DNA from 4 places in the Colwellia sp. 5_MG-2023 genome. Region 1 is predicted to be linked to each of the others. Evidence: predicted binding sites of a transcription regulator. Region 1 holds the regulator's gene; each other region holds the start of a gene.

Region 1 (7,858 bases):
GGCACACCTGATAGCCGTGGTCGTTATCGTTTAGTTTTTTAGTTGGCTAATCACCCTACATACGCTTTAACAAAGAACATTGTTAGACGAAGGTGACCGACATCACCGTAGGGACGAATTTATTCGCCTAATAAGAACAGGCGACTGAAGTCGCCCCTACATACGCCTTAACAAAGAACATTATTAGGCGAAGGTGCTCGACATCACCGTAGAGGCGAATTTATTCGCCTTAATAAAAAGAACAGGCGACTGAAGTCGCCCCTATATTCACCCTACATACGCCCTAACAAAAAACATTGTTAGGCGAAGGTGATCGACATCACCGTAGGGGCGAATTTATTCGCCTAATAAGAACAGGCGACATTCGTCGTCATTCCTTACCTTTTTAGGTACGCCTGATAGCCGTGGTCGCTACCGTTTAGTTTTTTAGTTTGATTAGTGGCTCACTTTATAATTAAGTGAGCCACTATCTTTTATTACTGTAGATCAAATGCTTACTCGCATTCTCTTCTGGATTGGCACTCAATTAATATTGATTAACTTGTTTTCTGCTTTCCCAAAATTATTTTGTTCAAATAAAACTGATAAATACGCATGTGTATTTATCAAGCCTGTTCATTAAAGTAAATGATCAGGTTTTAAACTGATTCATTCTCCTATCACGTTAATTATATTGATAATTTTAAGTCCATATTCTAAGAATATGATCCTAAGGTTCTTAGTAACCTCTTGCGTTTATTAGTTGGCTGTATATAATGACAGTTGTGAATAAATACAGGTCTTTACCTAGAAAGGAAAAGCTAATGCTAGCAACAAATGAATTAAAGCCGTTAACTAATCGTCAACAACAAATATTTGACTTGATTAAAGATAAAATTCAAGAAACAGGAATGCCACCTACTAGAGCCGAAATAGCGAGTTTTTTTGGTTTTAAATCTGCCAATGCAGCAGAAGAACATTTAAAAGCATTAGCAAAAAAAGGTTATATTGAAATGTTGCCAGGAACATCTCGTGGCATACGGTTATCTGAGCAGTTTATTGAAGAAGAAGGTCTTCCTCTTATTGGTAGAGTAGCTGCTGGTGAGCCAATTTTAGCCGAAGAGCATGTTGAAGAGCATTATCAAATGAGTGGTAGTTTATTCCACCCCGTGGCTAATTACTTGTTACGAGTAAATGGTGAAAGCATGAAAAATATTGGTATTTTAGATGGTGATCTATTAGCAGTACATCAAACAACTGACGTGCAAAATGGTCAAGTGATTGTTGCTAGAGTAGAAAATGAAGTGACAGTAAAACGCTTCAAACGTGATGGTAATATCGTCTATTTACAAGCTGAAAATGAAGATTTTGAACCTATCAAGGTAGATCTTAGTTCTCAAGATTTCTACATTGAAGGGCTTGCTGTTGGTATTATTCGTAACGGCAATTGGATGTAAGTTTTCTTTTTTATATTTTTTAATTGTTGCTATACCTTAGTGACAATTTTTATTAGTTATATTCACTAGCTTTATTTTATTAAATAAAAACCTCTCAAATTTGGTTGTTAAATAATCAATTAATAATTATTGATTATATCAATAGCCAAAATTCCCCTAGACTATACCAGTCATGCTATAGAGACAGCTTAGAGTAGTTACTCTATTGATTATATTAGCTTTTATCTAAATTATAATTTGACCTAGGTTAAGTTTTGAGCGATTCTAGAAGGTGAATCGAACAAATTAATACCAATTTCATTAATTAAGTGAACAATTTTATACGTAGAAAAAACAGCCAAATACAAGGCATTTATTTCAATAACTAGTTGTTCTAATTATTAAATAAATAATGATGTAGTTGGTGATTTTAGCAAGTAGAAATGATCACATAGCTAGTGAGATTGCTATAACTAGCAAAAAACTGAATAAGAATAAAAAAGACGTCAATGCGCTAATTCGATAGCTAAACTTAAATATTTACGCTTATGTCATTTGAATTAGTCATATCACGTCAGTTAATTTAATAAATTTCAAATTAAGTGCTTAATTAGAAAATAATAATAACTAAATTAACAGATCATCAGTTAAATGATTTTTGATGTACATTGCTGCTTTTCTGTTTTCTATTTTTATATGTTGTTTTAAACGGTGAATTATTACACCGATTTTATTTAAAACGAAGTAAATATTGATAGGGGAGAGGTTGAGTGAATAGAAGTAATCAACGTTGGTGGATGGAAATTTGTCTTGTTTGTTTAAGCTTATTTTCCAGTTCAGCTTGGTCAGATTCACAGTTAAATTTGACTAAAGGCGTAACGGCAGTTAGTAGGGAGGTGTATGATTTACATATGCTAGCACTCTACATATGTACTGGTATTGGGGTTGTTGTTTTTGGAGCGATGTTTTGGTCTATGATCTTCCATCGTAAATCAAAAGGAGCAAAAGCAGCTGACTTTCATGAAAGCACTAAAGTAGAAATACTCTGGACGGCAATTCCTGTCGTTATTCTTATCGCAATGGCCGTTCCGGCAACTAGTACCTTAATTGACATGGAAAATAATGATAACTCCGATGTCACTATTCAAGTTACAGGCTCGCAGTGGAAGTGGCATTATAAATATTTTGATCAAAATATTGAATATTACTCGGTATTGTCTACCCCGCGCGAGCAGTATGAAAATCAGGACGGTAGCTTTAGTGGTAATGGTGCTCTAAAAGGAGAAGATTACTTACTTGAAGTGGACAAGCCTTTAGTTATTCCTGCTAATAAAAAAGTGCGCTTTTTAATTACTTCTGATGATGTTATTCATTCTTGGTGGGTTCCTGCTTTTGCTGTTAAACAAGATGCTAATCCCGGCTTTATAAATGAAGCTTGGACAAATGTTGATGAGCCTGGAGTTTATCGCGGTCAATGTGCTGAGCTTTGCGGCAAAGATCATGGTTTTATGCCGATTGTAGTCGAAGTAAAATCTAGCGAAGACTATGATAAATGGTTGGATGAACAACACGCATTGACTGCTCAAGCTGAAAATGCAGAGAAGGCATCATTAAGCTCTTCTATGAGTAAAGCAGAACTAATGCAGCTTGGCGAAACCGTATATCTTGCTCATTGTGCTGCATGTCATCAGCCTACAGGATTGGGCTTACCTCCTACATTTCCTGCACTTAAAGGGAGTGCTATTGCCACTCAAGGCTCTATTGAAGAGCATTTAACTTTAGTCATTAACGGCAAGGGTATGATGCCTCCGTTTGGGAAACAACTCAGTTTAAAAGAAATCGCCGCGGTTACTACATTCGAGCGTAATGCTTGGGGTAATGAAACCGGTGATTTAGTACAAAGCTCAGATGTTAAAGCGGTAAGCGAGGAGTAAGAGATGACGACACATACAATAGATGAATCGCTTGATGATGCACATCATGATCATAAAATGAAAGGTATTAAGCGATGGTTATATACAACAAACCATAAAGATATAGGGACTCTCTACTTATGGTTTTCTTTTATCATGTTATTAACTGGCGGTGCTTTAGCTATGGTGATCCGTGCTGAATTATTTCAGCCAGGTTTACAAATAGTAGAGCCAGACTTTTTTAATCAGTTAACTACTGTTCATGGTCTTATAATGGTTTTTGGTGCCATAATGCCAGCATTTACCGGTTTTGCTAACTGGATGTTGCCCATGATGATTGGTGCGCCGGATATGGCATTACCGCGAATGAATAACTGGAGTTTTTGGATTCTTCCTTTTGCATTTGCCATTCTGCTTAGTTCATTTTTTATGGAAAGCGGTGCGCCAAATTTTGGTTGGACATTTTATGCGCCTTTATCGACAACATATTCAAATGGGAGCACGGCATTTTTTGTTTTTGCTGTTCATATTATGGGGGTATCTTCAATTATGGGCGCAATTAATATTGTTGTGACTATTATGAATATGCGTGCACCGGGTATGACTTACATGAAAATGCCATTATTCGTTTGGACATTTTTCATAATGGCTTATTTACTCATTGCTGTTATGCCGGTGTTAGCGGGTGTTGTTACTATGGTGTTGACCGATACTTATTTCGGAACTAGCTTCTTTAATGCTGCTGGGGGCGGTGATCCTGTAATGTTCCAGCATATTTTTTGGTTTTTTGGACACCCTGAAGTTTATATTATGATTTTGCCGGCATTTGGTATTGTTTCAACTATCATTCCTGCCTTTGCTCGTAAAAAGTTATTTGGTTATAGCTCTATGGTGTATGCCACTGGCTCAATTGCACTGTTGTCATTCATTGTTTGGGCGCACCATATGTTCACCACGGGAATGCCTTTATTTGGTGAGCTGTTCTTTATGTATTGTACTATGCTGATTGCCGTGCCCACAGGTGTGAAAGTATTTAACTGGGTCGCAACAATGTGGCGTGGTTCAATGACTTTTGAGGTACCAATGTTGTTCTCAATTGCCTTTGTGATTTTGTTCACAATTGGGGGGTTTTCTGGCTTAATGTTGGCATTAACTCCCGTAGACTTTCAATACCACGATACTTACTTTGTGGTTGCGCATTTTCATTATGTACTTGTAACTGGCTCATTATTTTCTATTTATGCCGGAGCGTATTTTTGGTTACCTAAGTGGACAGGGCATATGTATAGCGACTCCCTTTCTAAATGGCATTTCTGGTGTTCATTAATTTCAGTCAATCTACTCTTCTTCCCAATGCACTTTTTAGGTTTAGCTGGCATGCCTAGACGTATTCCGGATTATGCATTGCAATTTGCTGATTTTAATAAATGGGTCAGCATTGGTGGTTTTGCTTTTGGTTTATCACAATTGATTTTCTTAGCCGTTGTTATTAAGTGTATTCGAGGTGGAGATAAGGCCCCAGCTAAACCATGGGATGGGGCTGAGGGATTAGAATGGACCGTGGCAAGTCCAGCTCCATATCATACCTTTAGTACGCCGCCTAAGGTGGATTAGTTATGAGCGATAATACCGAGCAAAAACTTGTTAAACCGAATAACAGTAAAGTTATTAAAAAGTTAGTATTCATGGTATTTGCTATGTTTGGTTTCGGGTTTGCACTTGTACCTTTGTATGATGTTTTTTGTGATATTACGGGCTTAAACGGTAAGACCAATGATGTAGCCGTAGTTTATTCTGATAATGGTATTGATACGTCACGTACAATAAAGGTGCAATTTATTACGCGAATGGCGAAAGGAATTCCTTGGCAATTCGAACCTATAATTAATGAAATTTCTGTACACCCAGGTGAAATGAAATTCGTTAATTTCTTTGCTAAAAATGAAGCGAATCATGATATTACAGGGCAAGCTGTTCCTTCTGTTTCGCCAGGCTTAGCCGCTGGATATTTTCAAAAAATAGAGTGTTTTTGTTTTGAGCGGCAACCATTAAGAAGTGGTGAAGAAGTCGAGATGGGTTTACAGTTTTATGTTGATATTGATTTGCCTGTGGATATTCACACCCTGACATTATCATACACTTTGTATGATATTACTGAAAAAAAAGACTCATAAACTATTTATCACGCTTATAAATATTATGAGTAAAAGAGGTAATAAAAATGACAACCAAAGAATATGAAAGTTATTACGTACCATCACAAAGCCATTGGCCAATTGTAGGTGCAGTTGCATTATTTATGATTGCTGTCGGGGCTGCTAATTATGTTACCGATATTAAAAATGAAGTTAGTGGTTATGGTGGTTATTTGCTACTAGCGGGAATTGCTTTAGTCATTTATATGGTAGTTGGCTGGTTTAGTAATGTTATTAATGAATCGATGGCTGGAAAGTACAGTCGTCAAATGGATAATTCATTTCGACAAGGAATGAGTTGGTTTATTTTTTCTGAGGTTATGTTCTTCGCTGCCTTTTTTGGCGCACTATTATACGCACGTACTTTTTCTATACCGTGGTTAGATGGTGCTGGAAATAATGCGGAAACAGCGGCTGTTTTATGGCCAGAGTTTACTGCTAGTTGGCCATTAATTAAAACACCTGGAGGCACCGAAACTACTGCTATGGGATGGTATGGATTACCATTAATTAATACTATCCTATTATTAACTTCTTCCATTACCGCACATTTTGCCCATGTTGCGCTAGAAAAAAATAAGCGACCACAGCTAAAAGCTTGGTTAGGATTTACTATTATTTTAGGTTTGACCTTTATTAGTCTACAAGTTTTAGAGTATTCCCATGGTTATTCTGAAGAAATGCAACTGTATTTAACAAGTGGGATCTACGGTAATACCTTTTACATGTTAACTGGGTTTCATGGTTTACATGTAACACTAGGCTGCATTATGTTAATTGTTATGTTCTTTAGAGTGTTAAAAGGACATTTTACACCTGAAAATCATTTTGCATTTCAGGCAACAAGTTGGTACTGGCATTTTGTTGACGTAGTGTGGGTACTACTTTTTCTATTCGTCTACATTTTGTGATGTTAAATACTTTGCTAAATCCGTAATAACTGCATTGAAGGTACTCATTAATTGGCGTCAACTCCGTGCCTTCGCTTTGCTCTAACGAATTTATTTATCAAAAATTATAAAAATATTAACTTTAATAAGGTCTTGGGTTTGGTGTAATTAGGCCGGTGAGTAACCCTATTAGTATTAAAATCACTATCGCTACCGAGACCATTAATCTCCGGCCAATGTATTTAGTCATAGAAGGTTGGTTTGGATCGGGCTTTTTATTCATAATAAATAAAGCACGAAAGAGGTTGTAAACCATGAATAGCATAAGTGTGATAATAATAATTTTAAATAACATACACTCAATATCCTAAGTATTAACTTGTTGTAAGGATTTTATTTTTGATGCCAAGTAGTACACCCTTAAGTATTGATCAAAAGCGATCAAATTATTTTAGTAAGCATAATTTACTTTGGCTAGTCTTTACTGTGCTCGTTTTTTCAACATTAGTAAAGCTTGGCTTTTGGCAAATTAGTAGGGCATTAGAAAAAGAGCAGCGATTAGCACAGATTGACAAACTAAGTGCTAAAAAACCAATCTCACTAAGTCAGGTTTTAACCCTCTCAAATAATGGAAGTTCTTTAAATAAAATCAACGATTTCCCTGTATATATCGAAGGAAGCTTTGATGAAGGAAAAGTATTCTTATTAGATAACCAAGTGAGTAAAGGGCGTTTAGGGTATCGGGTCTACCAAGTAGCAGAAACAAGTAAACACGCAGTATTGGTAAGTCTTGGTTGGATACAAGGATCAATAAATAGGCAAGAAATACCGGATGTATCAGCCTTGAGTGGGCAATATAAATTTAAAGGGCATATTCGTTTAATAGAAGTAGGTATTCAATTAGTAGAGCAAGTATTTTCTCAAGCAAGCTGGCCATTAAGAGTGCAGCAAATTGAATTAGATAAGTTTTCAGCTTTACTCAAGCGAGAGTTATTGCCTTTTGTTATTTATTTAGACGAAAGTGAAAAAATAGGCTTTGAAAAAAATTGGCAACCTATAGTGATGCCACCAGAAAAACATCGTGCTTATGCTTTTCAGTGGTTTAGTTTGGCGATAGCTTGGTTACTTTTAATGTTATGGGCTAAGTTTAGTATAAGTAAGGGTGATAATAAAAATAATAGTAAGGCGAAATAATATGAATTCAGTACACAATGAAGTATCAGGTGTTCAAGAGGCAACCATTAAAAAGAGTAATCGTCGAAGCTTTTTATTGATGATTGTTGTTTTTTTGTTACCCGTTATATTGGCTAAACTTGCTTTAGATGGCGAGTGGTTGGCAAAAAGTGTAACGAATAAGGGGACTTTGTTAACTGAGGAGCTAACGCTTGATAAATTAGGAATCGACAATTCAGCGTTTGAACATCAGTGGCTAATTCTTTATAGCC
Region 2 (7,858 bases), on a different contig from region 1:
TTTCTTTTACAGGTAATAGTGCCTGGAAAAATATAAAAAGTGGTGAGAATGGCAGAGTAGTCGTGCCAGGGGTAAGTACAAATACACCTTTTAAATTTAATGCTAGTTGGGAGTATGGCACCAGTACACTACAGAAAGATTATGTCATATATACTCATCCGGGCGCTTATGTTGATGTTAATATCCCGTTTTATATTACTACTGATATTTCAGGTTTTGTGTATGTAACGAATAGTGAAAACGAAGATCGACCTTTAGCAGGAGCGATTTTATATATACAAAATAGTTTTGGTGAAATAGTTAAAGAAGTAAATACAGATCAAGATGGCTTTTATGAAGCGAGAAACCTTAAGCCAGGACGTTATCAAGTTGCCATTCTACCAGAGTATTTAGATAAAAGTGGCTTCACTGCGAACAATGTTGGTTTTGAATTTACAACGAGTAGTAAAGGTGGGTTTGTTGAGCTTGATGATATAAAGTTAACACTTTCAGATAGTAATGGACAAAGAAAAGCGCAAAATTTACGACTATTACGCTTGAATGTTAATAATTCAGGGCAACAAGTTTGGCTAGATAAAGACGATCCGCTTAGTCGACAAATTTATAGTTTACCTGCTCGTACTAATTTTCAAGTGCAACAACGTTATTCTCAACCTGACAAACTTCCTGTTGCACCCAAACGCAGGGATTACATAGCCATAAATCCCGTGCAGCGAAATGAACTTCCAATAAAGCCTATAGAAAGAACTGAGAGCATAGTTAAAATGCAAGAAAGAGAACACTTGCCAGAAGCGCTAACTCGCACGTTATCATCGATTAAGGCGAAGGAGTTAAATAATAATTTAACTCGCTTAAATGGAAACCTAACTCCTGAAAAAATTGTTGACAATAATGATACTAGAGGCACAGAGTTTGTGATACAGCTAGCTGCTCACAATTATAGAGCAAATGCATTAGCTGCGGCTAAGCAGTTCAATAGTTCAATCCCATTATATATTGCTGAAAAGGAAATTAATGGGGTGAAAAAATACTGTATAATTAGCCAAGCCTATAGTGACTATCAAACAGCAAAAGCGCGATTGGCTACTAATAATGTAATCGGGTGGGTAACATCCAATAATGCTTATTTTAATGTGCAAAAATTAAGTGATTAAAAGTAAAGGCTTTTACTGTATTGACACTGTCAATGATATCAAAGGGGAGAGGGAGGTATTATGAAAATTAAATTAACACTGATAGTCATTTTCGGCTTGTTTTTCACTTTTTTTCACAGCAGTACTAAAGCTGATGCATATATTATTGAAAGGAGTCGGATTAATTTTGGTTCGTTAATTTATATCTCTGGTGGTTGTGTCATGGCCTATGACACAAAATTAATCACTAATGTAATAGGCTCTAATATTTGTATCTCTGAAGAAGGGCAATTAGGCAAGTACCGTATTTATGCCGACCCTCATACTGAAATAGCCATTACTGTCAAGTCACACAATGATAATGGCAGTGGCATTATTTATGTGCCTGATGGTGAAGTAACGAATGATATAGAAAGTAAATTAATAATCGCTGATACCGGTATAACGATTAATAGCGAAACATCAGGGATTATTGATATAAACCTAGGCGGAAGGATCAGAATTAACGGTATATTAAATTCAAATAATACTTATTCTGAAAACTTCAGTATTGAGTTTAATGAGATTTAATTGTTATATAAAGCTATTTTACTGTTAATTAATTTAAAGGCACATTTTATGCATTACTTATTTGAACTGAACCTGAAACATAAAGAAAGTGCTATGTTTTTGACTTTTACTTACTAGGTATTGTTATGAAATTTTACGTATGTTTACTTTTGATAGGGCTATTAACTGCCTGTACGTCATTTTCACAGAATGATTTTTATCATACTTTTAGAACAGAAAAGCCAGAAAAAATAGAAAAGACAAAAGTGGTTAAGCATAAACCCATTGATAGTGAAAATTTAGAAAATCATAGCTTAAATGCAATTGTACAAGGCCTAGCTTTTCAAATGTTAGATAACAGTGTTTTTGTTAGTCATAAAACACCTATTGCCATGGCTTCTTTTGTTAATTTAAATGATTTAGAAAGTACTAGCTGGCTAGGAAATTTAATATCAGAGAGTTTTATATATGAATTTCAACGTCATGGTTTAATTGTTGTAGATTTTAAAACGACCGGTTTTTTTAGAGTTACTAGTGAAGGGGATTTTGTTTTTAGCCGCGATTGGAAAGAATTACCGGACAATCAAATTATAGATTATGTAGTTACAGGTACTTTATTGGAACAAAAAGATGGTTTTATTGTTAATGCTCGAATGATCGGTATGATATCTCATGTGGTTGTTGCAACAGCTCAGACTTTTATTCCTCGATGGGCTATAGGTGAAATGTTATCTAAAGATAACCTTGTAGAAGATGATATGAAAGTAGAGAAGTCTGCTGATAAAGAAAATGATAAAGCATCTTGGATTGAGATTACTAACTAACGTAAAATAATTAGCCTTATTATACCGTGCTATAAAATAAGTATTGTTTAATAAGCAATGTTCAATGAGCGCTGTTTAATAAATATCGTTTACTATAAAAATCTTCTAATTTATTAAAGTGCTAACCATATTAGACAGTGCACTATTAAAGCTGTAAAGTTTAGCTTCAACATTCCTGTGTCATCACAAAAATATGATTGCTGACTTATCTCATTTAGTGAAGATAAGTCAGCAGTTCAGTCTTTTTCAATATATTAAAGCTTTGTTTTTAAGTCGAATAGCAAGTCTAATGCTTGTTTAGGCGATAAGTCATTCACATCAGTATTACGTAAAGTATCTATTGCAGGGTGTTCATCTGCGACCAAGGCTAATTGTTGAAAATTGTCTGATTGTGGAGGCAAAATAGAAGCAACTTCCTGATTCTCTAACTCGACCAGTCTTTGCTTAGCCCGTTTGATAACCATTTTAGGAACTCCGGCAAGTTGAGCAACTTGTAAACCAAAGCTTTTACTTGCCGGGCCTTCTTGCACTGCATGCATGAAAATAATGCTATCGTCATGCTCCATTGCATCTAAATGTACATTGGCTAGCGTTGGTATTTCTTGGGCAAGTAAAGTTAATTCGAAATAGTGGGTAGCAAATAAAGTAAATGCTTTTGTTTTTAACGCTAACATTTCAGCACAAGCCCATGCTAAAGAAAGACCATCATAAGTACTAGTGCCACGCCCAATTTCGTCAAGTAAAACTAAGCTTTTCTCGGTAGCATTATGAAGAATATTAGCGGTTTCAGTCATTTCAACCATAAAAGTTGAGCGACCACTCGCTAAATCATCAGAGGCACCGATACGGGTAAATATTCTATCAACTAAGCCAATTTTAGCTGAATTGGCTGGAACAAAGCAGCCAATATGCGCAAGTAACACAATTAATGCAGTTTGACGCATATAAGTTGACTTACCGCCCATATTAGGGCCTGTAATTATTAACATCTTACGTTGTTCTGTTAATAGGATTGGGTTAGCAATAAAGGTGTTATTAGTCATTTGTTCCACTACTGGATGTCGACCTGCATCTATTTCAATTCCAGTAGCGTTGACTAAGGTAGGTTTTACATAATTTAGGGTAATAGAACGCTCAGCAAAGTTAGTTAATACGTCAAATTCAGCAATAGCTTGACTGAGTGTTTGTAATCTTGCTAATTCAGGTAGTACGAGATCGAATAATTCTTGGTAAAGGCGTTTCTCTAATGCTAAAAATTTACCTTGAGCACTTAGTACTTTATGTTCATGCTCTTTTAATTCTTCAGTAATAAAACGTTCATTATTTTTTAATGTTTGGCGGCGTATATAATCGTCAGGTACGTCATTTGCCGCCGTTCTACTCATTTCAATAAAGAACCCATGAACTTTGTTATAGCCTACTTTTAAAGAATGGATACCAGTACGTTCTTTTTCTCTTTGTTCTAATTGTGCTAGAAACTCAGTCGCACCATCACTTAAATCACGTAAGACATCGAGTTCTTCATGATAACCAGGTGCTATAACACCGCCATCTCGAATAAGGACAGGTGGATTATCGACAAGTGCTTTTTCCAGTAGCTCTTGAATACTAGGGATTGGTGCCATTAATTTAGCTAATGTGTTTACATAACCAGTATTGGCGCTTGCTGATAAGTAGTTTTGTAGTTCGGGTAAAGATTGTAAGGTATTACGTAATCGAGCAAAGTCACGCGGTCTTGCTGAGCCTAATGCTATGCGAGAGACAATACGTTCAATATCACCAAAGCCTTTTAAAATGGGTTTTGCATCAATATGTAAGTCAGTTGAAATTATTTGTTCAATGGCATTTTGTCTATCAGATAAAATACTTAAATCACGCAATGGAAAATGTAACCAACGTTTTAATAAACGAGATCCCATAGGGGTAGCAGCATAATCTAATATCGCAGCCAGAGTATTATCCACACCACCTTGTAAGTTTTGTGTTAGCTCTAAATTTCGTCTTGTTGCTGCATCAAGGACGACACCCGAAGTCGCAGATTCGCAAATTATTGCACGAATATGTGGTAATGCGGTTCGTTGTGTATCTTTCACGTATTGAAATAAACACCCCGCAGCAGATAAACCTAATAATTTATCATCAACACCAAACCCAGTTAGCTCTTTTGTTCCAAACTGCTTATTAAGTAAAGCCACTGATGTTTCAAGATCAAACTCCCATTCTGGACGTCGGCGTAATCCTTTATATTGATCAACATGTTGCAGTGATGAAAGCGTTTCTGAGTAAAGTAATTCAGCAGGTGAAAGGCGTTGTAATTCTGCCTGTAATTGTTCACTTGTTTGCGGCTCTGTAATGACAAAACGGCCACTAGTCATATCTAAATAAGCTAAACCGAAACTTGGATCGGAAGCTTTTTTAGACTTAGCGTTATTTTCAGTAATAGCAACAATTAAGTTGTCTTGCCTATCAGATAAAAGCGCTTCATCACTCACTGTACCTGGCGTTATAATTCTGACTACTTTACGTTCTACTGGGCCTTTACTTGTTGCAGGGTCACCAATTTGTTCACATATAGCAACGGACTCTCCCAGTTGAACTAGTTTAGCTAAATAATTTTCTACCGCATGGTAAGGAACGCCTGCCATTGGAATAGCGTTCCCGCCTGTTTTACCGCGTGCTGTCAATGAAATATCTAATAAGTCAGCGGCTTTTTTTGCATCATCAAAGAATAGTTCGTAGAAATCACCCATACGATAAAAAATCAGAATATTAGGGAATTCTGCTTTTATTGTTAGGTATTGACGCATCATAGGGGTGTGTGAAGAAAGGTCTTGCGTTGTTGTGGTCATTTAAATGCTGCAACTCATAGAATCAATAAGGTTGGTGAAAGAGGATTATGCCATATTTAACAAATAAAATTATGAATTATTTTTATAAAAACTTTAAATTTAGCTTAGCTATAAAACTACTGTGTAAACAGTGGTAAATCAAATTAGTAACTTTTTTAAGTCAAAAATGCAAAAGTTATTAATGTTGTTTTTAATCTTTTATATCAATAAGTTAAAAGTATAGGTTTTTATTTTTTTTAATTTAAATAAAATAAATTATAAAAAAACTTGATACTGTACGACCATACAGTATACTTGCTCTATCAAAACGACGTACCAGACGTTATTAGTGGAGTAAATTATGAAAGACGATAAAGAAAAAGCATTAGCAGCAGCCCTAGGCCAAATCGAAAGACAATTTGGTAAAGGTTCAATAATGAAGCTTGGCGACAATACTACAATGGATGTAGAAACTATTTCAACTGGTTCGTTAGGTCTAGATATTGCCCTAGGCGCCGGTGGTTTACCTATGGGAAGAGTTGTTGAAGTTTATGGTCCAGAATCAAGTGGTAAAACAACATTAACTTTAGAGGTTATTGCTGAAGCGCAGCGTAATAATAAAGTTTGTGCTTTTATTGATGCTGAGCATGCACTTGACCCTATTTATGCTGAGAAGCTTGGTGTTAACATTGATGAATTACTTATTTCACAACCTGATACCGGTGAGCAAGCACTTGAAATTGTTGATATGTTAACTCGCTCTGGTGCTATCGACGTTATTGTAGTTGACTCTGTAGCTGCTCTTACACCTAAAGCTGAGATTGAAGGTGACATGGGTGATTCACATATGGGATTACAAGCGCGTATGTTATCGCAAGCTATGCGTAAGTTAACGGGTAATTTGAAAAAATCTAATACCATGCTTATCTTCATTAACCAAATTCGTATGAAAATTGGTGTTATGTTCGGTAGCCCTGAAACAACTACTGGTGGTAATGCACTTAAATTTTATGCCTCGGTTCGATTAGATATACGCCGTATTGGTGCGGTTAAAAATGGTGATGAAATTATTGGTAATGAAACGCGTGTCAAAGTTGTAAAAAATAAAATTGCTCCACCTTTTAAACAAGCTGAATTTCAAATACTGTATGGTTTAGGTATTAACAGCTTAGGTGAATTAATTGATTTAGGTGTTAAAAACGGTTTTGTTGAAAAGGCTGGCGCTTGGTATAGCTGTAATGGTGAGCGTATTGGACAAGGTAAAGCAAACGCCGCTAAGTATCTTGAAGAAAACCCAGAAATGGCGAAAGATGTTGATGCTAAATTAAGAGAGCTATTTCTGAGTAAGAATATTGATGCCAAGAAAGTTGAACCGGAAGGCTTAGACATAGTAGAAGAGTAATACTATTATGTAACCTCAATCTAGTTTGAGTGAATTTATCTATAAAACCTTTGCTACTTTAGCAAAGGTTTTTTTTTATTTAATATAATTCAATACGATAATATATAGGTTTAATCTATTTAGCCATCTAAACGTTTAGATGTTGACATATCTAGCAATCTAAGTAGTATTGTAAGTATAGTTTTTCTATACTTTGTTTGCTTTTTCTTCGTCATAGGTGCGTTATGCCAATTAAAATTCCAGATCAATTACCTGCATTATCAGTGTTAGATAAAGAAAATATTTTTGTTATGTCTGAACATAGGGCCATTTCTCAAGAAATACGCCCAATGCAAGTCGCTATTTTGAATTTAATGCCAAATAAAATTGAAACAGAAGTGCAAATACTGCGCATGTTGTCGAATACTCCATTACAAATAAATATAGAGTTTATTCGTATTAATGCCAATGAATCGAAAAATACCCCAACAGAGCATTTAGATACCTTTTACCATTTATTTGATGATGTAAAACATAAACAATATGATGGTTTAATTATTACTGGAGCGCCGTTAGCTTTACTTGATTATTCACAAGTTACTTTTTGGGATAAAATATGTGAAGTCTTTGATTGGGCAGAAAAAAATGTTACTTCAACAATGTTTTCTTGTTGGGCTGCACATGCCGCGCTGTACCATCACTATGGTTTGAATCGCCATTTAAGAAAAAACAAATTATCGGGAATTTTTAATCACAAAGCACTTGATGAAAAAGAACCTTTAACGCGTGGCTTTGATGAAAATTTTAATGTGCCGCATTCTCGCTATGGCTACATTGATAAATCAGATTATGAAAGTATTTCACAAATAAAAGTCTTAGCAGAATCTGAAGAAGCTGGAGTTTATTTAGCTGCGAGTAAAAATAAGCAACAAGTTTATTTAACAGGCCATCCTGAATATGATACCTCTACTTTACACGAAGAATTTTTACGTGATAGCTTAAATGATAGTGGCACGGCGATACCTAAAAATTATTATAAAGACGATAACCAAAATAATCCTCCTATTGGTTCTTGGCGAAGTCATGGTAGTCTATTATTTACTAATTGGCTTAATTATTATGTTTATCAAATTACCCCATATA
Region 3 (7,858 bases), on a different contig from region 1:
GGCGATGAGCATCGCTGCCGCCGCAAGAAAGCAAAGCGTATAGTAGACAGACATAGTGTTCTCGTTATGGTGCTATAAGATAAAAGTCTAAATTAATATTTATTTAACTTCTTCACCGGCTGCTTGTTTATCAGCATGATATGAAGAGCGAACCAGTGGGCCACATGCGGCATGAACAAAACCCATTTTTTTAGCTTCACGTTCAAACATGGCAAAATCATCCGGATGCACATAACGCTCAACGGCTAAATGATCTTTACTTGGTTGTAGGTATTGTCCAATGGTTAACATGGTTACACCGTGATCACGTAAATCTTGCATAACCGCTAAAATTTCTTCATTAGTTTCACCTAAACCCACCATTAAGCCAGATTTAGTAGCAACAGTAGGATTAGCTTCACCAAAACGTTTAAGCAGATCTAAAGACCACTGGTAGTTAGCGCCGGGACGAACTTTAGTATAAAGACGTGGCACATTTTCCATATTGTGGTTAAATACATGAGGAGGGTGCTGATTTAATATTTCGAGTGCCTTGTCCATTCTGCCGCGAAAATCAGGTACTAATATTTCAACTTTAGTCTCTGGCGCTTGCTCACCGATTTCTTTTACACAATCAGCAAATTGTTGAGCACCGCCATCACGTAAGTCATCTCTATCAACAGAGGTGATAACGACATATTTTAAGCCCATATCTTTAAGGCTATTAGCTAGTTTCTTAGGCTCATCACTATTAGGTGCTAATGGGCGACCGTGACCAACATCACAAAATGGGCAACGACGTGTGCAAATATCACCCAAAATCATAAAGGTTGCTGTGCCGTGGTTAAAACATTCCGATAAATTAGGACACGAGGCTTCTTCACAGACTGAATGAAGGTTATTTTTACGTAAATTAGCTTTAATACTATCGATACGTTCACTTGAACGTGGTAATTTAATACGTAACCAACTCGGCTTACGCAGCATAGTTTCTTTAGTTGAACTAACAACTTGGATAGGGATATGCGCTAACTTATCAGCATCACGTAGCTTTGTACCAGGCGCCATTCTTGATGATTTTTTTACCGCAGTGTTAACTTCTATTATTTTGCTGTCGCTAGTTGGCATGTTGTTGCTCATAATTGCTCGGTAATCCTGTTTGGTAACTTACTTCGTCAGTTTCTAACAAAGCGATTAAATGTTTAACTAATGCATTACAAGCATCAGTCATGTTTTGTGGACCTTCAATGTCAGATGTTTGGATCATTTCAAGGCCAGCATAACCGCATGGGTTTATACGTAAAAAAGGTGATAGATCCATGTTCACATTGAGTGCTAAGCCATGAAAAGAGCAACCTTTTCTAACCCTTAATCCAAGAGAAGCTATTTTTTTATCATTGACGTAGACACCCGGTGCGTCAGGCTTTGGATATGCTTTGATATCAAAGTCGTTAAGTGAAGCAACGATTCCGTTTTCAATTAACGTGACTAATTGCCTAACGCCTATTTTTCTACGGCGTAAATTTATCATAAAATAAATAACTTGCTGTCCTGGGCCGTGGTAAGTCACTTGACCACCTCGGTCAACTTTGACAACTTCGATATCGCCAGGCATTAGCAAATGTTCTTCTTTTCCTGCCTGTCCTTGTGTGAAAACTGGGGGATGCTCGACCAGCCAAAGTTCATCACTTGTTTGGTCATCACGATTATCAGTAAAATTTTGCATAGCATGCCAAACTTTACTGTAATCCATAGTATTTAATTGTCGAACAATTAAGTTATTTTTGTTTACTGTTACGGTAGAGTCGGACACGACAAATCTCACAGAAAGTTAAAGTACTTTGTACTTTTATAAAACGTAACGCACTTGCTCTATTGCATTTAACGTTTCGTAAATTTTTTCAATATGTTCTTTACTGGTAACTCTTACCGGAAGAGATACAGCATGATAATTGCCTTTAGAGCTTGGGGTTATTCTAGTGGTATAGTCACCAGGAGTATGCTTCTGTAATTCTGCAATAATTAAATCGGGCAGTTCGTCACAGGCAACACCCATTACTTTAAAGTTCAATACTGTGGGAAAATCTAATAATTCGTCGAAATGGGTTTTCATGTTTTTCTCTACAAAAGGTAATAGGATCAATTAGTAACTTGAGTTGTATTCGTTGTTACTTTGCTACTTAATAATAATTGCAATATTTTATCATTAATTGAGGTAAAAGTGCTATTAGCGTTTATGCTTTATTATAGCGATGTGTAATATCTTGTTTACTGCAAACATGACTTCATTCTGATCTGCTTTATTCAATACTTAAGATATACCAAAAAGGATCAATATAAATAACTAGCAGCTAAGTAAAACTTATGCTTAAATGACTGTTTATATTTACAGTGCACAAGGTTTTTAATGTTATTATTTTTGCAGCAAGCAGAAATTGCAGAGCTTGCTATTTATCTCACACTTATTGTTTTGCTTTTATCGTTACTGTTTGTTTTTAGACAAAATTTAAAACAAAATCATCAAATTTCCCAAATAAGTGCCATGCTTGAATTAGCTTCATCTTCACAAAATAGCGCGCTTATACAACTTTTCGACAAACAACAATTGCAGTTGTCTAGCGCTTTTGACCAACAGATGGCTGATCTTAGATTGAAGTTACTAAGAGAGTTAGGAAGTCAAAAAGATCAACTTAATCAAACGTTAAGTCAAAATCAAAATCAAACGTTGGATCAACTAATTAGTCATTTAAATAAAACCACGCAGGCTAATAGAGAAGAGTTGAGCAAATCATTAATACAAAGCAGTGAGCAAATGACTAAACGTATTGATGTGTTAACGAATGCGACCGATAAACGTTTACAAGAAATTAGCGGTCAAGTAGAAAAGCGGCTTGCAGAGGGCTTTGAAAAAACAACTAAAACCTTTAGTGATATTTTGCAGCGTTTAGCCTTGATTGATGACGCACAGAAAAAAATCACCGAATTATCAACCAATGTGGTTAGCTTACAAGAGGTGTTAAATGATAAACGCTCTAGAGGGGCATTTGGTGAAGTACAACTAAGTGGTTTAATTCGCAATGTGCTACCAGAGCAAAGTTTTAAGCTTCAGCACACGTTATCAAATGGAAAAATTGCCGATTGTGTATTGTTTTTACCTGAGCCTACTGGAAACGTAGTTGTAGATGCTAAATTTCCACTAGAAAGTTATCGTAAAATGATGGACTTTGAATTAGCAGAGTCAGATCGTAAAGCCGCACAACGACAATTTAAAGTTGATATTAAAAAACATATTAACGATATTAGTGACAAATATTTAATTGATAAAGAAACTGCTGACGGTGCAATTATGTTTATTCCAGCAGAAGCTATTTTTGCTGAGATTCACGGACACCAAAGTGATTTAGTTGATTATGCTAATAAAAAGCGTGTTTGGCTAGCTTCTCCTACAACACTTATGGCAATACTCACCACGGCACGGTCAGTATTAAAAGATGAAGCAACTCGAAAGCAGGTTCATATTATTCAAGCGCATTTATCTGATTTAGCCAAAGATTTTGACCGTTTTAAAGGTCGATTTGCTAATTTAGCAAAACATATTGATCAAGCGGCTGTAGATGTGAAACAAATTCATACGTCGGCAGATAAAATTTCTACTCGATTTGAAAAAATCGAGCAGGTCGAATTACAAGATTCAGAGCCCCCTTTGATTAAAAAAAGTTAGTGCTTACTACTTTATTAAAAACTCAGATTAAAGGGGGGGCAATTTTTTATATTAAAATGCGACATTAACAAAAACAATTAATAGTAGAACAGGGCAAATATAACGTAAATAAAAGCCAAATAGCTTTAACTTTATATTACTGTTTAATACCGCAATGTCGGTGATTTTATTACCTCTATTCCAAATCCAGCCAATAACAATGAAATAAAACAGCGACATTAATGGTTGTAAAATAGTTGTAAGGGCTTGTACAACTAACCCGAATAAGACATCAAAAAAGGCAACTAATGTCATACTAGCAACTAAAACAGCACCAGAAACTAACCAAGTTGCGTGATTACGGTTAAGTTTTCTATCTTCCACTAAATACGACACAGGTACTTCCGTTGTTGAAATGGTTGAAGTTAGTGCTGCAATAGATAATAAAGTAAAGAAACTAAACGCAACAATTAAGCCTGTAGTACCCATAGATGAAAATAACGAAGGTAAAATTTGAAATATAAGCTGGCCTTCACCAATTAAGTGACCATTGTTAAAAACATCTTGTCCGGCATGTTGTGCAACGAATAAAGCTGGAATAATAAGTAACCCGGCTAAAAAGGCGATAAAAGTATCAAGTGCGGCAATAGAGACAACTAACTTGCCAATATTCTCACCTTTTTTCATATAAGAGCCATAGACCATCATGCCACCTACGCCAATTGACAATGAGAAAAATGCTTGCCCCATGGCTGATATAATTAATGTCGGGCTAGTTACTTGTGAAAAGTCAGGGATTAGATATAAAGCAACACCGTCAGCAGCGCCTTCTTGCTGTAGAATGTAAATAATAAGACCAATTAGCATCATAAGTAATAAAGGCATTAAACGACTGGACCATCTTTCTATGCCGGCATGAACACCTTGGTGAATTATTGCTGCTCCTAATAAAATAAAAACGGGCGTGAACATTACATTACGTAATGTACTTGATGTTGATAACCAAGTAGATAAATCAGAAAAACCTACCAGTTCAAATAAAGCACTTAAGGCATGAGCAAGCATCCAACCGGCAACAATACTATAAAAGCTAAGCATCATCATTGCGCCGACTAGGCCAATAATACCGGCTTTTCTACCTAGTTTATTAAAACGTTTACCACAAGCTTGAGCAAGTGCACTGACAGGATTTTTTTGTGCTTGGTTACCAATATAGACTTCAGCATAGAGTGCTGGTAAGGCTAATAGCAAAGTAACAATAAGATAAACAAATAAAAAAGCACCACCACCATTATTAGCGGCTTGAGTAGGAAATCCCCATATATTGCCTAATCCAATGGCAGATCCAGCAGCAGCTAATACAAAGCCAATACGAGAATGAAATGAATCACGAGAAGTGTTAGAAATCGACATAGAATATAAATTGTTTTGAGTAATACATATATTAACTTGTGAGCTTACCTAGTATGAGCGCTAAGGGGAAGTGATAATCATCCTTGTCGGTGATTAATGCTACTTTCCAACAAAATAATTTATGCTATCATTTGCAAAATTTTGAATTAGTGTTGAGATCCAACAAATATGCTTCAGTATCAAATCATTCCTGTAACGCCTTTTCAGCAAAACTGTACTCTATTTTGGTGTGATGAAACCAAGCAAGCTGCTGTGATTGATCCTGGAGGAGACATTGATAAAGTGATTGATGCCATTGATAAGCACCAATTAACCTTAAATAAAGTACTCTTAACTCATGCTCATATTGATCACGCTGGCGCAACTCATGCACTAGCTACACATTATGGTGTCGAAATTGAAGGACCACATAAAGAAGACCAGTTTTGGATTGACTTGATTGAAGAACAAAAGCAACGCTTTGGTTTTTCATATGCAGAATCTTTCATACCTAATCGATTTTTAGATCAAGGTGATAGAGTGACCTTTGGTAACATTACCTTAGAAGTTTATTTTTGTCCTGGACATACACCTGGGCATGTTATTTTTTTTCATCGAGAATCTAAATTAGCGCAAGTAGGCGATGTGTTATTTCAGGGATCCATAGGTAGAACAGATTTCCCTCGTGGAGATAAGGCTACTTTGATTAACTCTATTAGAAATAATATTTTTCCATTAGGTGATGAGGTACGATTTATTCCTGGTCATGGTCCAATGGGAACGTTTGGACAAGAGCGACGTACTAATCCATATGTAAGTGATAAAGCTGTAGGAGTGAATAGATAGTATGAACAGTTTTATTTTTAGAGCTCAACGACGTTTAAAGATAATAGACTCGAGTAAATTATTTCAGGGCGTTGTTATTGCCGTTATTTTGCTATCTGCATTATTGATTGGCGCAAAAACACATAATTTATCCGCGAATGCGATGGCTGTACTGACGCTATTAGATTTATGTATTACTATCTTTTTTGTTATTGAAATAACCATTCGTTTTTTTGCTCATCAAGATAAAAAGCAATTTTTTCGTAGTGGTTGGAATGTATTCGACACCTTTATTGTTATTGGAAGTTTAATTCCACTTGGCGGATCGGGCGTACTATTAGCTAGGTTGTTAAGAGTTTTCAGGGTTTTACGTTTAGTTTCAATGGTGCCAGAGTTAAGGTTACTGATTAATTCGTTGCTTAAAGCCATTCCTCGTATGGGCTACATCGCTTTACTAATGTTTGTTATATTTTATATTTATGCCGCCGTGGGAAGCATGTACTTTCATCAAATTAATGAAACATTATGGGGTGATGTGTCTATTTCTATGTTGACGTTATTCCGAGTTGCTACCTTTGAAGATTGGACTGACGTAATGTATGAAACGATGGCAGTCCATCCTTTTAGTTGGATTTATTATTTAACTTTCATCTTTCTAACTGCCTTTATTTTCTTAAATATGATGGTTGGTACAGTGCTTGAGGTGATGAGTCAAGAACATGAGAATCATCGAGCAGAGCAGCATGGTGAAACAGGTGATGGTGGTGAGCCTGCAAGTCGTGCTCAAATTGATAAACTTGAGCAAGAGTTAGCAGAAATTAAACGCTTGATAGTAACAACACAATCAAAATAATTATGGCGCTTCTTCAAGCGCCATTGCTGCCATTTTCATGGTACCTTCAAAAGATTTGGTACCTGCGATGAACAAGCCATTATGGCAAAACATGGCATCACTAATACCGGTTACAGCCTGAAGTGCTTCATCAGCTAGGCCGGCCCAAGCTTTGGGCAAAGGTTTTCTATCATCAAAGGAACCAAGCTCAGCTGGTACGGTTTGAATTCGCCACTGGCCAGTTTCTGATGGGTAAACAATATAGAGTGCTTCATCTGAAAGTGCGTGTACAGTTCTTTTCCATGGTGTATATTTTTCTAAAACAATAACTCTTGGATCTACTGAATTTTCAATAGCGTTAGCGACTATTTCTTTGGCATTGATTCCACTACTTGCAGAAGCAATAAAGCGTGTTAAAACACGTAATGCAAAATCAACAGCTTCATTAAAACAGTCATCAAAGTGACTATCTTCTTGCCAAGTTGGATTAAACATTGAAATAGTTTGGCTAAGGCTAATTCCTGTGGATACACCTTTAACATGTCCGCAATCTATAGCATCAATGGTTGATACAAGTTCGGCATCTACGGAATTGGCAACATCTTGGTTACCTTGGCAAATTTCTAAACCATATTTTTGCCAAATTAATCCAAAAGAAGAATATGGAATACCGTTGTTACGTTCTCCAGCTCCTCCACGTTGGTGATGATCAAAACGATTTGTGTCAGGATTATATTCACCACCCACATCAATCACAATATCGGCTTTACTAATAATAGCTAAATCACGGGTTCGTATCAGATTAAAAGAAGAAAAAATCTTTTTTAGGGCTGCAACACTGAAAACGTCATCAGCATGAAAATTACCATTATGGGTTACTATCGTTTTATCATTCATTTGTTTGGTATCATTTTAGAAAGGAATAAGAAGCAGCTACATGTTTGTGGCTTAATTTTAACTATTGATAAGTTAAGCTATAGGCGAATTCTATATGAAGATAACTAACAAAAATAGCCTAGATAAGTTAAAATTCGTCGCAGTTTATTATAAGAGCCAGAAGTATGTCGTTAGAAATACAACTTAGTAAAGAAGATTTAAGAAAAAAGAAACCTACGCGTGATGAATATTTA
Region 4 (7,858 bases), on a different contig from region 1:
GAGTGCTAACCCTAAAACAACGCCCGTAAATGCTGCTATAGTTAAGTCTCCTGTTACTTTTGCTACGATAAAAAATGCAGCGCCAGTGCCTATATCAGCGAAAATAGAAGGTTTGTTTTTTTGCCATTTTTCACTTTGAAGCTTTCTTTGATCATTTGCCTCTATTGAATTGTGAGAAACACCTAAATTTTTAAGTTTATTAGTTGCAAAGTGAATGTCTTTGCCTGGGTGACTTTCGTAAATTAAGCTGCTACCTTCCCTAACTTCGATACCAACATTCAACCAACTAAAGTAGCCAACTGAAACCTGTAATTCTTTAGCTTGATTATTGGTTTGATTATTGGCTTGGTTGGTAGGTTGAAACTTATGCACAACCACTTTGAAATCACCATCAAATAAATGAGAGCATTTGTCTACGAGTGTTCCATTATAAAAAAGCTCTGACGTATAAGTTTTAAGTGAAAAAGAGTATCTCACTTCATAATTGTTACCGTCATAGTGAAAAGGTCTTTTAAAAGTCCATAAACGCATAGTCATCCTGATTATTCCTATTTTTAATATTTTCTAAATTTATAACTTCGCTAACGTCATTCAAATATATATTTGACCAAAAATTTTGACAGAAAGAAGTAAGCTCTTCTATATACTTAGCGGTCTTTTTAATTCTTTATAAATCAGCTCCCCATCTTCGACAGAAAACTTTCCTTTAATTGCTATTAATATCCCATAATTACAAACTGTTAGGAAACATATATTTAAAATTATTGCGATACCTTGGATATTACTGAAAAGTACCAGTAATATCCATTATGAAATTCAATGATACTTGCTCTTATCTTGGTTTGCTGTTGTTAACGTTTCTATTCTTTTTATATAAGAATTAATAGTCTCAGTCGCTAAAATTTAAATAAACAGATTTTTCAACTACTTATTTTGTAAGATTCAATAATAGTAGAATCTAAACAATATGGTGAGAGACTGATTACCAGATAACTATGCACTTTAGGCGAGTTATAATTGATATATTTACCTTTATATATTTAAATAAATCGATATACTGTACAAATAAACAGTAAAGTGATTTATTTATGAAAATAATACCTATTTATATTGAAGCAGGTGTATCAAGTTTTGAGTCTCCTGCTGCAGAATATAAAGAATTAAATTTATCTTTAGAGGAGTTATTACTTCAACACCCTAATGCGACATTTTTTGGCTTGGCTAATGGTAGATCAATGGAAGGAAGGGGAATATTTAATGGCGATGTTCTTGTTGTTGATAGAGCTGAACATATAAGTAATGGCGCTGTTATTGTTGCTAACTTTAACGGATGCTTTGTATGCAAAATTATTGATACGGATAAGGCACTTTTATTATCTGCATCCGATGAACATAAAGCCATTAAAATAACAGCATCAGATGATTTTCAGATAGAAGGTGTAGTAACAGTATCTTTTAGATTGCATAAGAAATTACCCACATTATTATCATGTTTGGCTTAGTTGATGCCGTTTCATTCTATGCTCGTGCGGAAAAAGTATTTGATCCGAGCATCAGACATAAACCTGTTGTCGTCTTAACTAATAACGATGGCTGTATCTGTGCCGTTTGTCCTTTGGCACGGCAGCTTGGTGTACCTAAGTTCATACCTTATTTTAAAATTAAAGATTTTTTAGAAAAGCATAACGTTGTTGTTCGCTCTTCAAACTATGAACTTTATGCGGATTTAAGTGAGCGAATGATGAACGTTATCGCTCGATTTTCTGATAATCACTACATTTATTCTATCGATGAGTCTTTTTTACATTTCAAAAACTTTAGCTGTATCGATGATTGGCACCAATACGGGCATGTAATACGTAAGGCTGTTTGGCGGGAGACACGCTTACCTGTTGGTGTTGGCTTTGGATCAACGCTAACACTAGCTAAAGCGGCTAACCATGCGTCAAAAAAATTATCGGGCTTTGATGGTGTTGCTGTTATTGACGATGCTAACTCTCGTAAAGATATACTCTCTCGTATGTCACTCACGGATGTATGGGGTATTGGTAACAAGCTTGGTAGGCGGTTAAGTTTATTAGGGCTTAAAACTGGTTGGGATTTAGCCAATCAATCAGCTAAAGTAATGCGTAGCCAATTTAGTGTAGCCGTTGAACGCACCGTAAATGAATTAAATGGCATGCCGTGTTTACAATGGGATGAAATAGGGCAAGATAAACAAGAGATATTTTCTACCCGCAGCTTTGGGCAGCGAGTTACTGATGAGCATGTACTTAAAGCTGCACTAGCAAGTCATGCGAGTATTGTCGTAACAAAAGTAAGAAGGCAAGGGTCTTTAATTAAACGGTTAGTTATCTTTGCATCAAGCTCGCCACATGACGATAACTATTATAAGAAGTCCTTTGTTTATGAATTTCCTGTCGCTACGGACAACACTTTAAAAGTCGTGGGTGCTATTTCTTTCGTATTTGATAATATTTATACACAAGGCGTAGCGTTTTATCGCTGTGGCGTAGGTGGTATTGCATTAGAAAACAGCCAATTTCAGCAACAAGATTTATTTACGCTAGGTATAAATAATCCACCATTAATGAAGTGCTATGACCAAGTAAATCATCGTTATGGTCGAGGAACCGTTGAAGTAGCTGTTGCGGAGAAAAATGATAAATGGGCAATGAAACGTAACTTTCTCTCACCCAGTTACACCAGTAAATGGTCAGATATCCCTAAAATACTATGTTAATAGCGTTTTGGTTAAAATAAGAATGTTGAGGTCAGTATGTGTGGTCGGTTTAGTGTAAACAACAATTTAACACCAATAGTGAGCGAGCTATTTAATACGCATTACAGCGTAGAAACGAATGCTGATTTGCGTCCAAGCCAATCGGTAGCCACAATAGTTCATAGTGGATCAAGCTATCAACAAGTAAATGCCTTATGGGGTATTCAGCCTAACTGGTCAAAAAAATTAATTATTAATGCTCAATCTGAAACGGTAGCGATCAAGCCAACTTTTAAGGAAGCATTCCAAAACCAGAGGTGTTTAGTGCCTTGCAACGGTTGGTTTGAATGGAGAACAGAAGATGGCAAAAAGGTTAAATATTTATTTGAACACGCGAATAAAATGCCCTTATATATGGCTGGTATATTATTTCAACGTGAGCATACTGAGCTAGTCACGTTAACCACTCAGCCCAATACTCAATGTGGTCAATACCATAAACGTATGCCTGTTTTAGTACTATCAAAAGATAAAGATTATTGGTTCAATTCTCCAGTTCATGAGCTTGAACCATTATTACAACATGTGGAAGATAGGGTTATTAGTATTCAACGAACGGATTAAAACTAGAGCATAATTATTGTTAATTGGCATAGTTTCACCTACCCTCTTCTCTTCTAAATAAGTATAGAGCCTTCGATTTTATCGGGTACAGATTAGGCTACAAATTTTACAGTTAACAACTTTACGGAGTATAATGATTTTTTCAGATATCCAGTCATAAACCTTTGCGTTATTTGGGTCATTAAGATCCTAAAGCTAACCTAATACAAATTGAAGTAGTCCCTAAAACACTATATAAAAGTTTACATGACATTAATTTCTTCTACATTCATGAAAATATGCAAGAGCGCATTTTTTACTGTGATGATTTCGTGTACTTTTTATAACACTAAGTTTATTTAATTAATGCTTTATAGTAAAAATAAAAATATCTAGATAATACCCGTTTCATATAACAAGTGACCACATTATTTTATGAGAAGGTATATACCAAGTCCATTAAGTTAGTTCCCACTCAGAGCTTGCTAGGGGTATTACATCATCATAAAAATACTGATACGTAATTTTTGTTAAAACAATAAGAAGAGAAACCTATGTTAGAAATGGCAGTCATCTATTTAGCCGCAGCCATAGTCGCTGTCCCCATTGCCAAACGTTTAGGCTTAGGCTCCGTGCTTGGCTATCTCATTGCTGGCATTATTATTGGCCCTTTTGCTTTTGGACTTGTTGGCGACCAAACTGACGTGATGCATTTTGCAGAATTTGGTGTAGTTATGATGTTATTTTTAGTCGGTTTAGAGCTACAACCTTCAAGACTATGGAAATTAAGACACTCCATTATGGGTTTAGGTGGATTACAAGTTTTACTGACTAGCGCACTGTTTTTTGCTATTGGTTATTTTATATTAAATTTACGCTGGGAAACTTCATTAGCCATAGGGCTTATGCTGGCATTATCATCTACTGCTATTGTATTACAAACCTTAACCGAAAAAGGTTGGATAAAACAAGAAGCCGGCCAAAACGCTTTCTCTGTACTGTTATTTCAAGATATAGCGGTTATTCCAATTCTAGCTTTATTGCCACTGCTCGCTTTTACCCAAATAGGTAACGTTGACGTTGCCTCAAGCCATGGAAACTTAATAGAGCACTTTCCTGTTTACGCACAAGTATTAATATCACTAGCGACCATTGCTGCAATAGTATTTGCAGGCAAGTACATTTCGACACCACTATTTCGTTACATAGCAGAGACACGTTTACGCGAGCTATTTACCCTTTTCGCTTTGTTTTTAGTGATTGTTATTGCTGTCATTATGAAAAAAATTGGTTTGTCTTCTGCTTTAGGCACATTTTTAGCCGGTGTTGTCTTAGCAGAAAGTGAATTTAGACACGAATTAGAAGTTGATATCGAGCCTTTTAAAGGGCTATTACTTGGCTTATTTTTTATTACCGTGGGTGCATCAATTGATTTCCCGTTATTAATAGCACAGTTTAGTAATGTTATGCTCTTTGTCGTTGGGTTAATTGCCATTAAAGCGCTCGTTTTATATATCCTTGCTTACGTATTTAAAATGAAAAGCAAACAACAATTACTGTTTACTCTAGCGTTAGCACAAGGAGGTGAATTTGCCTTTGTATTGTTATCACTAACCAGCACACTACAAATTCTCAGCGTAGAACAAACAAAACTCACCACGTTGGTTGTCGCTATATCAATGCTAATGGCTCCCTTGTTATTGATGTTTTATGACAAAGTTATCAACCGCGAAGATAACTCACAAAAATCGTTCGATAAGCCTGAACAAATAGAAGCGACTAAAAATGTCATCATTGCCGGCTACGGCCGTTTTGGTCAAGTTATTGGTCGTTTATTAACAGCACAGGGATATCACTTATCCATTCTTGACCATAGTCCTAGCCAAATAGAATTATTAAGGCGCTTTGGTAATAAAGTCTTTTATGGTGACGCTGCACGTTTAGACTTACTAACCGCTTCTGGTGCAAATGGAGCACAATTATTGGTTATCGCCATTGATGATGCTGACAAAGTACTTCAAATAGCAACAATGGCCAAAAAATACTATCCTCACCTAAAAATTGTCGCACGAGCAATTGATCGCCGCCATGCTTACCAATTAATGCATCTTGGTATTGAGACATTTAAGCGTGAAACTTTTGATTCAGCGCTTAACTTAGGTGTTGAAGCCCTCACCCTCTTAGGTAATGATCAGGCCGATGCCAAGCGAGCAGGTGAAATATTTGCTAAACATGACAATGAATCATTAACTGCACTCGCTGATTTATGGGGCGATGACCATAGTTATGGGGTCGCAGTAAAGCAACGCACTGAAGACTTACAACAAGTATTAAACAACGATAAATCAGAACAAGATAGGTTAAATACTTGCCGTAAAAGTAACGGCAGCACTTGTGATGACATAGAAGAAAGCACTTCAACAACGCCGGTGAATACCTCTAATTAAGTACGTAAAAAATACAGGTAAGCTTTAGCTGTATTTAAAAATTACCTGTATTAACTTCAGATGAAACCAAGTAATAAATAGACGTTCACTATTACGTTTTTAAAGGCCCTGCTCTGACGAAGTAGTCTTTGTAAAACTCTGCGACTTACAATAACTGCTAGACAAAAGCTGACATTAACTTTTTATTTTCTGAGGCCAGTTAGAGTCTAGTAAAATCATTAATTTTATATTAAAAAACCCTCATACAACTTATCTCAAGTATCACTCATCTACTGAGATTATTTATAAGGTGACTTATTTAATAATATTCTATTTTTAAATAAATAAATTGTAATGAGAACGATTTTTATTTATATTCCTTTCGTTATTTATTTTCAAACTAATAGTTCTTTATAATATTCTACTTAATTTTGATGGATACCCTATGAAATTACAATTATCACTCGTTAGCTGCGCCATTATTTCTTGCTTTAATTTCTCAAGCCATGTACTCGCCGACGACATCAAAGATACATCACCCACTTCAAGAGATGTTGATGAAGTCGTCGTCATTACCGCATCTCGTGTAGAGAAACCACTTAGCCAAATTCCAAACACTATAACTGTTATTGATACTGAAGAGTTAGAGCAGCAGTTGTCTATTCAGCATGATATTTCAACGGTATTAGGAAATTTAGTCCCAAGCTTCTCTCCAAGCAGACAAAAGATGAGCGGTTCAGGTGAAACTATGCGAGGCCGTAGTCCTCTATATCTAATTGATGGTGTGCCACAATCGAATCCATTACGAGATGGTGGTCGAGATGGGCATACTATAGATCCATTTTTATTAGAAAGAATTGAGGTGTTGCACGGAGCTAATGCTATCCATGGATTAGGTGCTGCTGGTGGTATTATTAATTTAATTACCCGTAAACCCACTAAAGAATTTGAGCAAAAGATAAAGATTGATACTCAATTCCAACCGGAAGATATAGGGGAAAGTGCAAGCTTTGGGATAAGTTATAGTTTAGCCAATCGGTGGAAAAATTCTGATTTATTAATGGCATTTACATTACGTGATACTGGCATGGCCTATGATGCAGATGGTGAAATAGTTGGCGTAGATAATACCCAAGGTGACACTATGGATACTTCTACCTTTGATGGTTTTATTAAGGCTGGTTATGAATGGGAGGATAGTCGTGTTGAATTGATGGTTAATCAATATCAAATTAAAGGTAATAATAGTTGGGTATCTGTTGCTGGCGATGTAGATGCTGATATACCCAGTACGGCTGTCAAAGGTGACATAATTGGTGATCCAGCTAAAAACAAAGCGACAACCGCAAGTATCAATTATTCAAAACAAGACTTTTTAGGTCAAAGTTTATCTATTAAGGTCTTTCATCAAGACTTTGCTGCTACTTACGGTGCTCAAGTAAGTCCAATTGCAACTTTTCAAGACGCTGAATATGGAGAAAACTTAATTGATCAGTCTCAAAATAATTCTGAAAAGACGGGAATGAAAGTTACTTTTGTCAATGATGAACTAATGCAGTTACCAATAAGTTTAGTGTATGGTTTTGACATACTACAAGATCAAACATGGCAAGCATTAGTGCAAACAGGCCGAACTTGGGTACCCGAGACACAATACATTAATTATGCTCCGTATGCTCAAGTAGAATACTCAGGTATAACAGCATTGAATATCACTGCTGGTGTGCGTCATGAGGTAGCTAAACTAGATGTTGATGACTTTACTACTTTAGCTTCTTACGGCAGCCAATTTGTTGAGGGCGGTTCACCAGAATTCTCTGAAACGTTAATCAATTTAGGAGGTACCTACAAATTAAATGATAACTGGCGTGTATTTGCTAATTATGCTGAAGCATTTTCAATGCCCGATGTAGGTCGTGTATTACGTGGCATTAATATACCTAACCAAAGTGTCGAGTTCTTTTTAGATTTAAAGCCTATTCTTACTGAGAATACAGAACTAGGTCTTGAATATAGAGGTAATGACATACAAGCGCAATTAACTTATTACACTTCAGAAAGCGATTTTGGTCAACGTTTAGAGCCTGATGAAGATGGTATTTACTCT

Evidence for each region. The regulator LexA, encoded in region 1, represses DNA repair genes until DNA is damaged. The targets are predictions, from matches to a motif close to TACTGTATNNNNATACAGTA.
Region 2: recA (recombinase RecA) is a predicted target of LexA. The motif match lies at 5,627-5,646, and genes of this name have one in related genera.
Region 3: Q4496_RS11545 (DNA recombination protein RmuC) is a predicted target of LexA. The motif match lies at 2,354-2,373, and genes of this name have one in related genera.
Region 4: Q4496_RS16305 (LexA family transcriptional regulator) is a predicted target of LexA. The motif match lies at 1,056-1,075, and genes of this name have one in related genera.

What each region holds. Positions count from the first base shown of each region.
Region 1 is NZ_JAUOPW010000013.1:93,323-101,180, reverse strand. Features, by position in the region: gene lexA (transcriptional repressor LexA) at 804-1,436, shown strand; gene coxB (cytochrome c oxidase subunit II) at 2,186-3,349, shown strand; gene ctaD (cytochrome c oxidase subunit I) at 3,353-4,942, shown strand; gene Q4496_RS10660 (cytochrome c oxidase assembly protein) at 4,945-5,502, shown strand; gene Q4496_RS10655 (cytochrome c oxidase subunit 3) at 5,550-6,434, shown strand; gene Q4496_RS10650 (DUF2909 domain-containing protein) at 6,556-6,768, opposite strand; gene Q4496_RS10645 (SURF1 family protein) at 6,816-7,607, shown strand; gene Q4496_RS10640 (hypothetical protein) at 7,609-7,858, shown strand, end outside.
Region 2 is NZ_JAUOPW010000006.1:53,639-61,496, reverse strand. Features, by position in the region: gene Q4496_RS06705 (carboxypeptidase-like regulatory domain-containing protein) at 1-1,154, shown strand, start outside; gene Q4496_RS06700 (hypothetical protein) at 1,215-1,703, shown strand; gene Q4496_RS06695 (FlgO family outer membrane protein) at 1,829-2,506, shown strand; gene mutS (DNA mismatch repair protein MutS) at 2,761-5,355, opposite strand; gene recA (recombinase RecA) at 5,696-6,736, shown strand; gene metA (homoserine O-succinyltransferase) at 6,961-7,858, shown strand, end outside.
Region 3 is NZ_JAUOPW010000016.1:21,521-29,378, reverse strand. Features, by position in the region: gene Q4496_RS11565 (sodium:proton antiporter) at 1-54, opposite strand, end outside; gene lipA (lipoyl synthase) at 100-1,119, opposite strand; gene lipB (lipoyl(octanoyl) transferase LipB) at 1,097-1,792, opposite strand; gene ybeD (DUF493 family protein YbeD) at 1,829-2,092, opposite strand; gene Q4496_RS11545 (DNA recombination protein RmuC) at 2,387-3,700, shown strand; gene Q4496_RS11540 (sodium-dependent transporter) at 3,752-5,092, opposite strand; gene Q4496_RS11535 (MBL fold metallo-hydrolase) at 5,261-5,917, shown strand; gene Q4496_RS11530 (ion transporter) at 5,919-6,749, shown strand; gene Q4496_RS11525 (MYG1 family protein) at 6,750-7,625, opposite strand; gene Q4496_RS11520 (TrmH family RNA methyltransferase) at 7,790-7,858, shown strand, end outside.
Region 4 is NZ_JAUOPW010000033.1:17,052-24,909, reverse strand. Features, by position in the region: gene Q4496_RS16310 (septation protein IspZ) at 1-537, opposite strand, end outside; gene Q4496_RS16305 (LexA family transcriptional regulator) at 1,089-1,502, shown strand; gene Q4496_RS16300 (Y-family DNA polymerase) at 1,490-2,743, shown strand; gene Q4496_RS16295 (SOS response-associated peptidase) at 2,780-3,346, shown strand; gene Q4496_RS16290 (monovalent cation:proton antiporter-2 (CPA2) family protein) at 3,880-5,772, shown strand; gene Q4496_RS16285 (TonB-dependent receptor) at 6,197-7,858, shown strand, end outside.